DNA from 2 places in the Acinetobacter sp. UBA5934 genome. Region 2 is predicted to be linked to the other one. Evidence: predicted binding sites of a transcription regulator. Region 2 holds the regulator's gene; the other holds the start of a gene.
The links. The regulator PhoB, encoded in region 2, activates phosphate uptake and scavenging genes when phosphate is short. The targets are predictions, from matches to a motif close to TGTCATNAANCTGTCATAA.
Positions count from the first base shown of each region.

Region 1 (5,036 bases), on a different contig from region 2:
GTCACGCCTAAATGCTGAACTCTAGAAAGCCGGTCCCAGCCGAAGAAGAATAGACCAATAAAAGTCGATTCCAGGAAAAATGCCATTAATCCTTCAATAGCGAGTGGCGCACCGAAAATGTCACCGACATAATGCGAATAGTACGCCCAGTTTGTACCAAACTGGAACTCCATGGTTAAGCCTGTAGTTACACCTAAGGCAAAGTTAATACCAAAAAGTTTTCCCCAGAATTTAGTCATGTCTTTATAAATTTCTTTACCGGAAATCACATAGGTGGTTTCCATAATGGCAAGAATAAAGGCCAGACCAAGAGTAAGAGGTACAAATATAAAGTGATACAACGCGGTCATTGCAAATTGGAACCGCGAAAGATCGACCACGCTTTCAGAAATCATCAACGTGTCTCCTTGATTGGGGAAGGACTGCCAGCAATATGCTCGGCAACTTGATTGTCAAAATTTTGGGGAATAGTAGGGGCATCAAACCAGATATGTTTAATCGTGAGTAGGAGAGCAATCTTGATTATTAATATGATTGCGATCTCTCGAACTAATCTTTGATTGAAATCTTTGGGTATTAAGCTCATGCAAATAAGCCTATTTTCAAAACCTAATGTATATTATTAAACAAAAAATTACTAAAAATAAATAGATTAAACAGTTAAAATAAAAATATATTATTTAACATATTAAAAACAATAACTTAAATTATAATAATGTTAAAAAATAAACTAAATCTTTATGATTTTAAAGTTGACTAAAATGCTTTGTATTAATAATTTTAATTCCGACTAAAATACTTATATTTAAATTATTAAATCCGACTAAAATGCTTATAATTATTTTTTTAAACCAACTAAAACAGTCGTATTTATTTTATGTAGTATTTTTTTACTGGGATAAATTAGGTTCATTCTTATTTTGTGGCAATAAATTAAATATCATGAATGAACTATTTTAAAATAATGAAGACAGTTAAAGCCGAGAGCATATTTTTCAGTGAGTAAATAAAAAAGACCGCATTTAGAACGGTCTTTTTTATGCATGCTTAAATTAGAAGTTATATTCCATACCGAGGCCAATCACAGTTTTGGTATCATCTTGGGCTAACCAGTCACGCTTCTGTTGACCCACAACACCATAGACTCGGGCTTGTTTGTTAAGTTGATAATCAGCACCTAAGCCATACAGGTCTTGTTTACGGTCATTACGACCATCCGATTGAGTGGTCGCAGAAATATATTCTGCTTTTAACTTAATTGGAGTAGATGGAATGACATAAGCAGCAGTAAGGCCGTACGCATCTTCTTGAAGGCCTTTATACGATGTTACCACCGCTGGTGTGCCCGCCGTTGTTGTTACCGAATCGTCAGTAGGTTGGGCGGTCTGCCAAAGGGCACCGAAAACCAGACCATCAACACCTGCTTTAGTTAAATCTACCGAGCCAGTCACACGGATGGCATCTGAATAAATGTTAGATAAACTGTAAGCGCTATATTTAGAAGCCACCCCAAAGTTACCTGCTACAGCTGCAGCTAAGCCTAGATTTTTGTTGTCATAAGACAGTGATGTTGAAACGCCATCACCGAAACCATCACGGCTACCTTGATAACCTGTGGTCGCACTGTCTGTAGTTGAAGATTCTTCACCTTGCTGGAACATGATGTTGAAGCCTAAACCACCTAATAATTTTTTGTCGATTTCAAAACCAATCACGTTGTTCAAACGATCTTCACCTGCCAAAACTGAAGTCATATCCAGTTCAGTGTGATCGTTGAAAATATCCTGGTTATTGCCCGCAGCAGTCTTAAAGTAAGAATCAAATTTACCTACTTTTAAAGTAGCGATCCCATCTGATTTGATCCCGATATAGCGGTTACGTGCATTCAGGTCGACATCTGAACCCGAACCATCTGTAGCAATTGCCCATTCTGCTAAATAAATGGCAGATAATTTATCAGTGAGTTTTTCTTCGCCCTTAATCCCGAAACGTGAAGAGTTAGAGTTTAATTTGGTGATGCTTTCATCTTTGAAGCCATTCTTGTCAATTTGATCTAAAGTTACATTGAGCTTGCCATACAATGTTGGTGCTGCTTGCGCTGCACTTACGCTTAAGGTTGCTACGGTAGCAGCGAGAAGCAATTTTTTCATCGAAGTTTCTCCAAAAACACTTTTATGGGGCGGTTGCCCTGTCGACTCTTTTTATAGTTTGCTTGTGTACAAAAAATTACATAAGCTCACCAACTTGCTAAGCAGTATCTGCAAACTTTATGACGGGGAAGTGAAAGCTAGATGACAGTTTTATGACGAAGAATTTTAAGTAAATTAATAATTATTATTGTTTTTCAATTATTTAATTTTTAATTAAAAGTCGTAAGATAGATTGGTTTAATCGCAGAGATAAAAAAATGGAGCCGAAGCTCCATTTTTGACAAGTTAAAATTATAGTGAATTTTAAAGTTCAGCTTTAATTCTTTCCGCCAGGGCTTTAATTTTTTCCTGGTCGCCCATATTTAAGGCATGTTTTCCGAGTTCATGCACTGAACTTGGAATCAAGTGGAAATGTACATGCGGAACCGTTTGCCCAGCAGATGCACCTGACAGTTGCATCAATACAATTCCTTGAACATCGAGTGCTACTTTCATCGCTTGAGCAACTTTTTGCACAATTTGAATGGTATAGGCCGCTGCATCAGGTGGCAGATCAAGCAAGGTCACTGCAGGTGTTTTCGGGATGACCAGAGTATGACCTTCAGCTTGTGGCATGATGTCCATAAAAGCGAGGACCTGTTCGTCTTCATACACTTTAATTGCAGGAAGTTCGTTGCGAATAATTCGTGCAAAAATATTTTGATCATCGTAAAGCATAGCGAGTCCTTAGAAAGAAAATGAAGAGCTGTAATTATTTACAGCTCAATTCTTTCTGACGATCTTTGATGGCGTCAAGTCGTTGTTGCTCTTTTTCTGAAAATTTTGGCTTGGTTGTATAGCAGTTATCATTACCATACTTCGCCTTGGCTTCAGGATCTTTAAAGCAAAAACCTTTAGAAGCATAAATGACATCATGGTCATTTTTCAACTTTTGACATTCTTGCTCGGCCGTTGCGGCAAATGCCGTTGCCCCAAGCAAAGTTGCAAAACTTGCAAACATTGCAACAGTAAACTTAATCATGAGGTTTTCCTCTGTTGGAACATTGTGTATGACACATCATCACAATATTAGGTTTAATTATCATTATTCAATGGCGAGTTATTACTCAAGTGTAATTTTACTCCATGATTCATACATTTTTACAGCGCTAGAAAAGTCACTGTCTTTTTCTGCTAAATTGCTGGCTGACTGAATCAGGCTTTGCGTTAAGGCAATCACCGGAGCTGACAGTTTAGCATCACGCACCAGATCCAGGGCAATACCCGTATCCTTGGCCAATAACGGTAGAGCAAAAGTGAGTGGAAAGCTACGGTTTAACACCCGTTGTGGCAATACGGTTTCTGTGACGCCACTTTTACCGCTTGAGGCATTAATACAGTCTAAAGCTTCATGCAAATTTACGCCATGTGCTTTTAAGGTGGTGAAACCTTCAGCGACTGAACAAAGATTGACTGCCAATAACATATTGTTGACCGCTTTCACTGCAAATCCTGCGCCTGATGCACCAACATGTTTAATCAGCTTGCCGAAGGCCTGAATGGCTGGAAAGGCTTTTTCAAAAGCAGCAGCGTCACCGCCAATCATGACCGTTAAGGTACCATTTTCGGCGCCAATGGTTTGACCACTGACCGGTGCATCCAGAAAATCTACATCCAGCGCTTTTAACTTCTGGCTAAGTTTTATGGCTGATTCGGGTACACCGCTGGTGCAATCCACCCAGACTGCGCCAGATTTGATGCTTATGCCGTTAATCAGCTCTTCTACATCCTGGCTGGTTGGCAGGCATGAAAAAATTATATCGGCCTGAACTGCCTGTTCGAGTTCGACCGCTTGCGTACCAAATTCAGCTGCATGTTGTTTAGCTTTTTCGAAATTACGGTTCCAGACATAGACTGTACCGAAATGTTGAGGTAAATGTGCTGCCATACGGTAACCCATAGCACCTAAGCCGATAAATGCAACTGACTGAATCATGATGTGTCCTTTATATTTTGCTCGATCGCTGTTTAAGCCAGGTGGTCATAAAAGGCCAAAATTCGTTAGCACTAGACTGGCTGGACATCAGTCCTAAATGACCACCGGGGATAAGAGTAAACGTGACATCCTTACTATTTGTCAATTCAATTAAAGGCTTAACGGCATTTTCAGAAACAATCTGATCGCTGCGGCCCGCACCGACCAATAAGGAACACGCTATATTTTTTAATTCGATATTCTTATCTTGTAATTTGATAACGCCGTTTTTGAGCGGATTTTGTAGCCAGACATTAAAAATCATGTCCTGATTGATACCGCCTGGGTAGTCAATCATACGATTCAGGAAGTTGCCCATGGTGGCATGTTCGTATAAGGCTTGCAGGTTATCAAGGTTGGCTAAAAACTGCTTTTGGCTTTGTACCCATCCCATTGGATCAATAATTTTAAAGCCAAAAGTATTCAGTAATCCTGGGGTATGGATGAGAGATTTTGGCAAGGCTTCAGAATAGATCTTGTTTTGCAGCACTTTATTTTTGGCAATCAGTTGATTGACCTTTTGAAACAGTTTACCGGTACGCCCCGATGCATGACTGTCTACCGGACTACCCAGGACAATCAGGTTTTTGACAAAATTGGGTTGTTGCAGGGCGGTATATAGCATGACAAAGACACCGGCCATGCTCCAGCCATGCAGTGAAATTTCATCACTGCTGGAATGCTGACGAATTTGGGCAATGCAGTGGGGAATGGCATCGTCAATAAATGACATGAAATTCAGAAAGCGATCTTTATAGCTGTATTGACCCCATTCGACTAAATAGACATCAAAGCCACTATGTTGAAAATGTTTTACCAGTGAGCGATATGGGTACAGGTCGTAAATGGCCATGTTAATCGCAAGTGGAGCA
Region 1 covers NZ_DJDC01000113.1:17,616-22,651, reverse strand. The annotation lists partial or broken gene B2Y23_RS08025 (cytochrome ubiquinol oxidase subunit I) at 1-395, opposite strand, end outside; gene cydP (cytochrome oxidase putative small subunit CydP) at 395-586, opposite strand; gene B2Y23_RS08015 (porin) at 1,053-2,150, opposite strand; gene B2Y23_RS08010 (HIT family protein) at 2,454-2,867, opposite strand; gene B2Y23_RS08005 (YARHG domain-containing protein) at 2,902-3,171, opposite strand; gene B2Y23_RS08000 (NAD(P)-dependent oxidoreductase) at 3,253-4,125, opposite strand; gene B2Y23_RS07995 (alpha/beta fold hydrolase) at 4,136-5,036, opposite strand, start outside.
Region 1: B2Y23_RS08015 (porin) is a predicted target of PhoB. The motif match lies at 2,290-2,308, and genes of this name have one in related genera.

Region 2 (5,036 bases):
GATTACCAAGTCAAATTTTATAAACGTCTGCCTACAATGGCTGCACCGCCTGAATTAAAACTGGTTCATCCTTTGGCTAAAGCACCCATCTTGACCGATGAAGAGCAGACTATTGTTGAATCGGCGGTGATTTTGCAACATCTGCAAGAAAGCTATGATACAGCGCAGAAATTTAAACCGAAGGCCAAAAAAGATCAGCAACAATACCGCTACTGGATGCACTATGCCGAAGGTTCATTAATGCCTTTATTGGTGATGCAACTGGTGATGAGCAATGTGCCCAAAAATGTGCCTTGGCTGATTAAGCCGGTCGCACACAAAATTACGGCCGGGGTGAAGGCAGGATTTATTCATCCGCGCTTAAAAGACCATATTGCTTACCTGGAAGATTACTTATCCAAACATGAGTATTTTGCCGGGTCATTTTCTTTTGCTGATATTCAGATGTGGTTTCCGCTCGATGCCATTCAGTCCAGAACCTCGGGTTCATATCCGAATATCGCCAAGTATCTCAAGCGCCTTGAAGAACGTCCTGCCTTTCAGCGCGCCAAGTTTAAGGAACAAAACCTGGCTTAATCCAGCCAGGTAGATGGGTAAAATGAGGCTGAACCGGGGAGTGTTTAGTTTGGTTTGTACAGGCGTTCTTTCGGGAAAATCACTTTAAAGGTCGAGCCTTCATTTTCTTTGGATTCAATTTCCAAATGCGCGCCGTGCTGCATCAACACATGTTTAACAATCGCCAGACCTAAGCCGGTTCCCCCGGTTTGACGGCTGCGCGCGCTATCTACCCGATAGAAGCGTTCGGTTAAGCGCGGCAAATGTTTGGGGTCAATCCCGATCCCGGTATCTTCAACGGTAAAGATGCCGTGTTCACCATCATCATGCCAACCCATGGTGATGGTGCCACCCTTAGGGGTGTATTTAATGGCATTGGTAATCAGGTTGCTAAAGGCACTGGCCAGTTCCATGTCTGAACCAATCAGGTCGCAATGACTGTCGATATCCAGATTCAGGGTATGGTGATAGTCCACGTTATATGCCTGTGCATCATCAAACAGCTGGTTCATCAGGCTTGGCATTTCAATAATCTGATTTTTAGCAATTTTTTTGTCATTTTCCAGACGTGACAACAGCAATAAATCATTGACCAGGGCATTCATGCGTTTGGTTTGCGCCTGCATCTGATCAAAGGCACGTTTCCAGCGCGGATTCAAATCTTCCTGATCGGTAAAGGTTTCAATATAACCACTGAGGACTGTAAGCGGTGTGCGTAATTCATGGGAAATGTTGTCGACAAAGTCCTTACGCATTTGTTCCAGGTTATGCATCCGGGTCACGTTATAAGCCACCAGCAGCCGGCTTTCGCCCCCAAAACGGGTCATTTTGACTTGTACATAATGGTCTTCAAAGGCGGAAGATTTCATTTTCAGACCATCGGGTGCTTGGTCAATATTGTTAAAATATTCAATAAAATTCGGCTGACGAAGCAGGGTTAAAATATTGCGACCACGGTCTAGCGGTTGAATACCGAGTAATTTTTCTGCAGCCGGATTCCACCATTCAATCTGATGCAGTTCATCAATCAGCACCACTGCTTCAGCCAGCGCTACCAGTGACGATTGCGCGCGATCAATCAGGCCGACCATTTCCGCCTGTACAATACGTTCCTGACGCTGGGAACGGTAGACGTTGAACAGCAATGCGCCCCAGATGCCATCCAGATTGGGCGGAACATCATAAGGACGATTGGAAATCCATTCATTGACCAAATACAGTGAACGTAATTGCAGAATAAAAAATGTTGCGAAGGCAATGAGGATAAAAACCCAGAAATACCCAATCCCTAGGCCAATTAAACCTGCAATGAGCAGTAAAAAGGCCAGCAGACGTAAATCTTGTTTGGCAAAAGTCCATAAACTGCTGTAACGGAATCGTTTATGTTCTCGTGCAAGTTCAGGGATGGGGTAGGGTTCATACATAAAACACGGTTTACCTAGAAAACGACTAACCTAATGCGACATCTGCGCGAGTAGAAAAACGATAACCTGTGCCACGAACGGTTTGTACATAGCGGTCTGCGCCAAAAGGCTCTAGCACTTTGCGCAACCGGCGAATATGTACGTCAATGGTACGGTCTTCAATATATACGTTACCACCCCAAACCTGATCCAGCAATTGAGCGCGGGTATAGGCCCGTTCCGGATGGGTCATGAAGAATGCCAGCAAACGGTATTCAGTCGGTCCCATTTCTAAAATATTTTGACCATGACTGACGCGCTGACTAACCGGATCCAGTATCAGACCATTAGCATCAATGGTTTTTTCGCCACTCAAGGCATTGGCACGGCGAAGCACCGCCTTAATACGTGAAACCAGTTCCCGGGTAGAAAAAGGCTTGGTCATGTAGTCGTCAGCACCGGCATCCAGACCTTGAACTTTATGATCTTCCTCACCGCGAGCCGTCAACATAATAACTGGAATTTCAGACAGGGTTTCATCGCGTTTCAAGCGGCGGCACAAATCGACCCCACTAACGCCACCCGGTAACATCCAATCCAATAAAATAAGCGCAGGACGTTGATCCACAATCATCTGGTGAGCCTGTTTTGCATCTTCGGCCTGTAAGCATTGAAAGCCTGCCATGTCTAAAGATGTATGGATCATCTCTCGAATGGGAAGTTCGTCATCGACGATTAATATATAGTCATCTTTCACAACGCAATATCCTATTTGATGTTAACGGTGAACCGTTTTTTATTTATGACAGGCTTATTACAAAGATTAATTATGACAGTATCATTGCAAAAGAGGTTGCTCTGGCGAATTTCGCAAAAAATTGTGACAATTTTTATACTGCAATATAAACAATTTTAGAAAAATCAGTGATCTAAATTTAATGAATTCAACGCATTGTATAGGTTTTAAGCTTTAAATCAGGAAGAGCTTTCTTTTTTCAATATTTTTTCTTTTTCTGAAAAAGTATCCAGCAAAGACAGAAAAACAATACTGCAAGATGACAAAACCTCTTGCATCGATTGCTTAAAGCCACTGACCACCCAGCGAATGGCAATTTGCGTAACATAACCATTCAGTCCGGTTGCGACGAGTGAAATTTCCCGTTCAGAACGGTCAATATGCGGCATCATTAACATGACAAAGGCATGAATCATGCGGTCAAAACGCAACATGGTTTCATGAATGGTGGCCTGATTATGCAGCTCTTGAACCAGCATGGCATCGATATAAATAATGCGGGCCATACCCGGATTATCTTTTAAGGTAGTGAGCAGAGCAGTTAAACCGGCTTCGATCATTTTCCGCGGATCAGTCGAGGCCTGCATGATCGCCTGCATGACATTATGCTGCAATTGATCAATCAATTTTAAGAAGATGGTTTGAAACAGTTCATCACTTTTCTTAAAAGATTCATAGAAATAACGTTCAGTAAGTTTGGCTTCATTACAAATGTCTTTCACCGTCACTGCAAAAAAACCCTGTGAGCCATACGCTTCTATCCCGGCTTCAATCAGCTTTTCCCGACGTGCCTGTTTACGTTCAGTTAAAGACAGGCCTTTAAATTGACGTTCTTTGCTTTTTAACGGCTTATTTTGTTGTTGTTCAAGATTTTGCTGTGGTTCAGTCATAAAGGTGATGTGCCAAATGAAATCGAGATTTTGAGCTATGTTAACAAGAATTTGTCTGTAGACCTATGCTGTAAATAGATGAATGGTCTTTGATTTTAGCATTGGTCATATATTATATTGACAATGATTATTGTCAAAATTATATTGGATGAATGAACTGCACCTCAACGCAGCAGAAAAACAATCGAGATGTTTAGGCGAATGAGGCAGAAAACTGAATAAGGATGGGTCATGAAAAATTTTAAAAATAAGGTCGCAGCAATTACCGGCGCGGGCTCGGGTATTGGTCAGCAATTGGCGGTACTTTTAGCGAAACAGGGCTGTCATTTATCCTTAAGTGATGTGAATGAACAGGGTTTGGCAAACACGGTTGAACTGGTCAAAGACAGTCACGTCCGTGTAACGACGAAAAAAGTCAATGTGGCCAAACTTGAAGAGGTACGCGACTGGGCTGCTGAAACCGTGAAGGATCATGGCTCAGTCAACATGATTTTTAACAATGCCGGTGTGGCATTGGGTTCAACCGTAGAAGGCGCTTCTTACGAAGAACTGGAATGGATTGTGAATATTAATTTTTGGGGCGTGGTCTATGGCACCAAAGAGTTTTTGCCTTTAATCAAGAAATCGGGTGAAGGGCATATTATCAATATTTCCAGCCTGTTTGGTTTAACCGCACAGCCGACCCAGTCTGCTTATAACGCGACCAAATTTGCGGTACGTGGTTTTACTGAATCCTTACGTCAGGAACTGGACATGGAAAATGGTGGCGTGAGTGCACTCTGTGTACACCCGGGCGGTATTCGTACCAATATTGCCAATGCGGCAAAAATGAATGACAGCATTCGAACCCTAGGCATGCATCCGGAAAAATCCGCTAAATCTTTTAATAAATTATTACGTTGCCCACCTGAAGAAGCTGCCCGTCAAATCATTGAAGCGGTACAAAAAGACAAGCGCCGTTTACTCATCGGTAATGATGCCAAAACCCTGGATTTAATCCAGCGTATTTTGCCGACCGGTTATCAGCGTATTACCGCATTCGCGACCAAATTAAGCAATAAAGGCAAATAATTTGCTGAAAATTATCCCTTTAAAAAGCCCGCAAATTGCGGGTTTTTTTATGCTTAAAAATTGGAATATTGTGAGATCTAAAAAATGATTTTTACTTAAGTTTCAGTGCCTAAATTGAAAGGGGAACAGACATTTAAAAAAGCAGAGCTATATCCAAAAATAAGAAATAAAAATAAAAAAACCAGCTGAATTTAAATAAGCAAGTGTTGAAAGATCAACACGGATATCGCGTTAAAACCAACATAGTAAGTAGGAATAAAATTAATAAATTTATATAAAACAATAATTTAAATTGTTGGCATGGTTGTTGCCAAATAAGAG
Region 2 covers NZ_DJDC01000085.1:23,910-28,945, reverse strand. The annotation lists gene B2Y23_RS06140 (glutathione S-transferase) at 1-576, shown strand, start outside; gene phoR (phosphate regulon sensor histidine kinase PhoR) at 621-1,979, opposite strand; gene phoB (phosphate regulon transcriptional regulator PhoB) at 2,005-2,715, opposite strand; gene B2Y23_RS06125 (TetR/AcrR family transcriptional regulator) at 2,934-3,644, opposite strand; gene B2Y23_RS06120 (SDR family NAD(P)-dependent oxidoreductase) at 3,876-4,715, shown strand.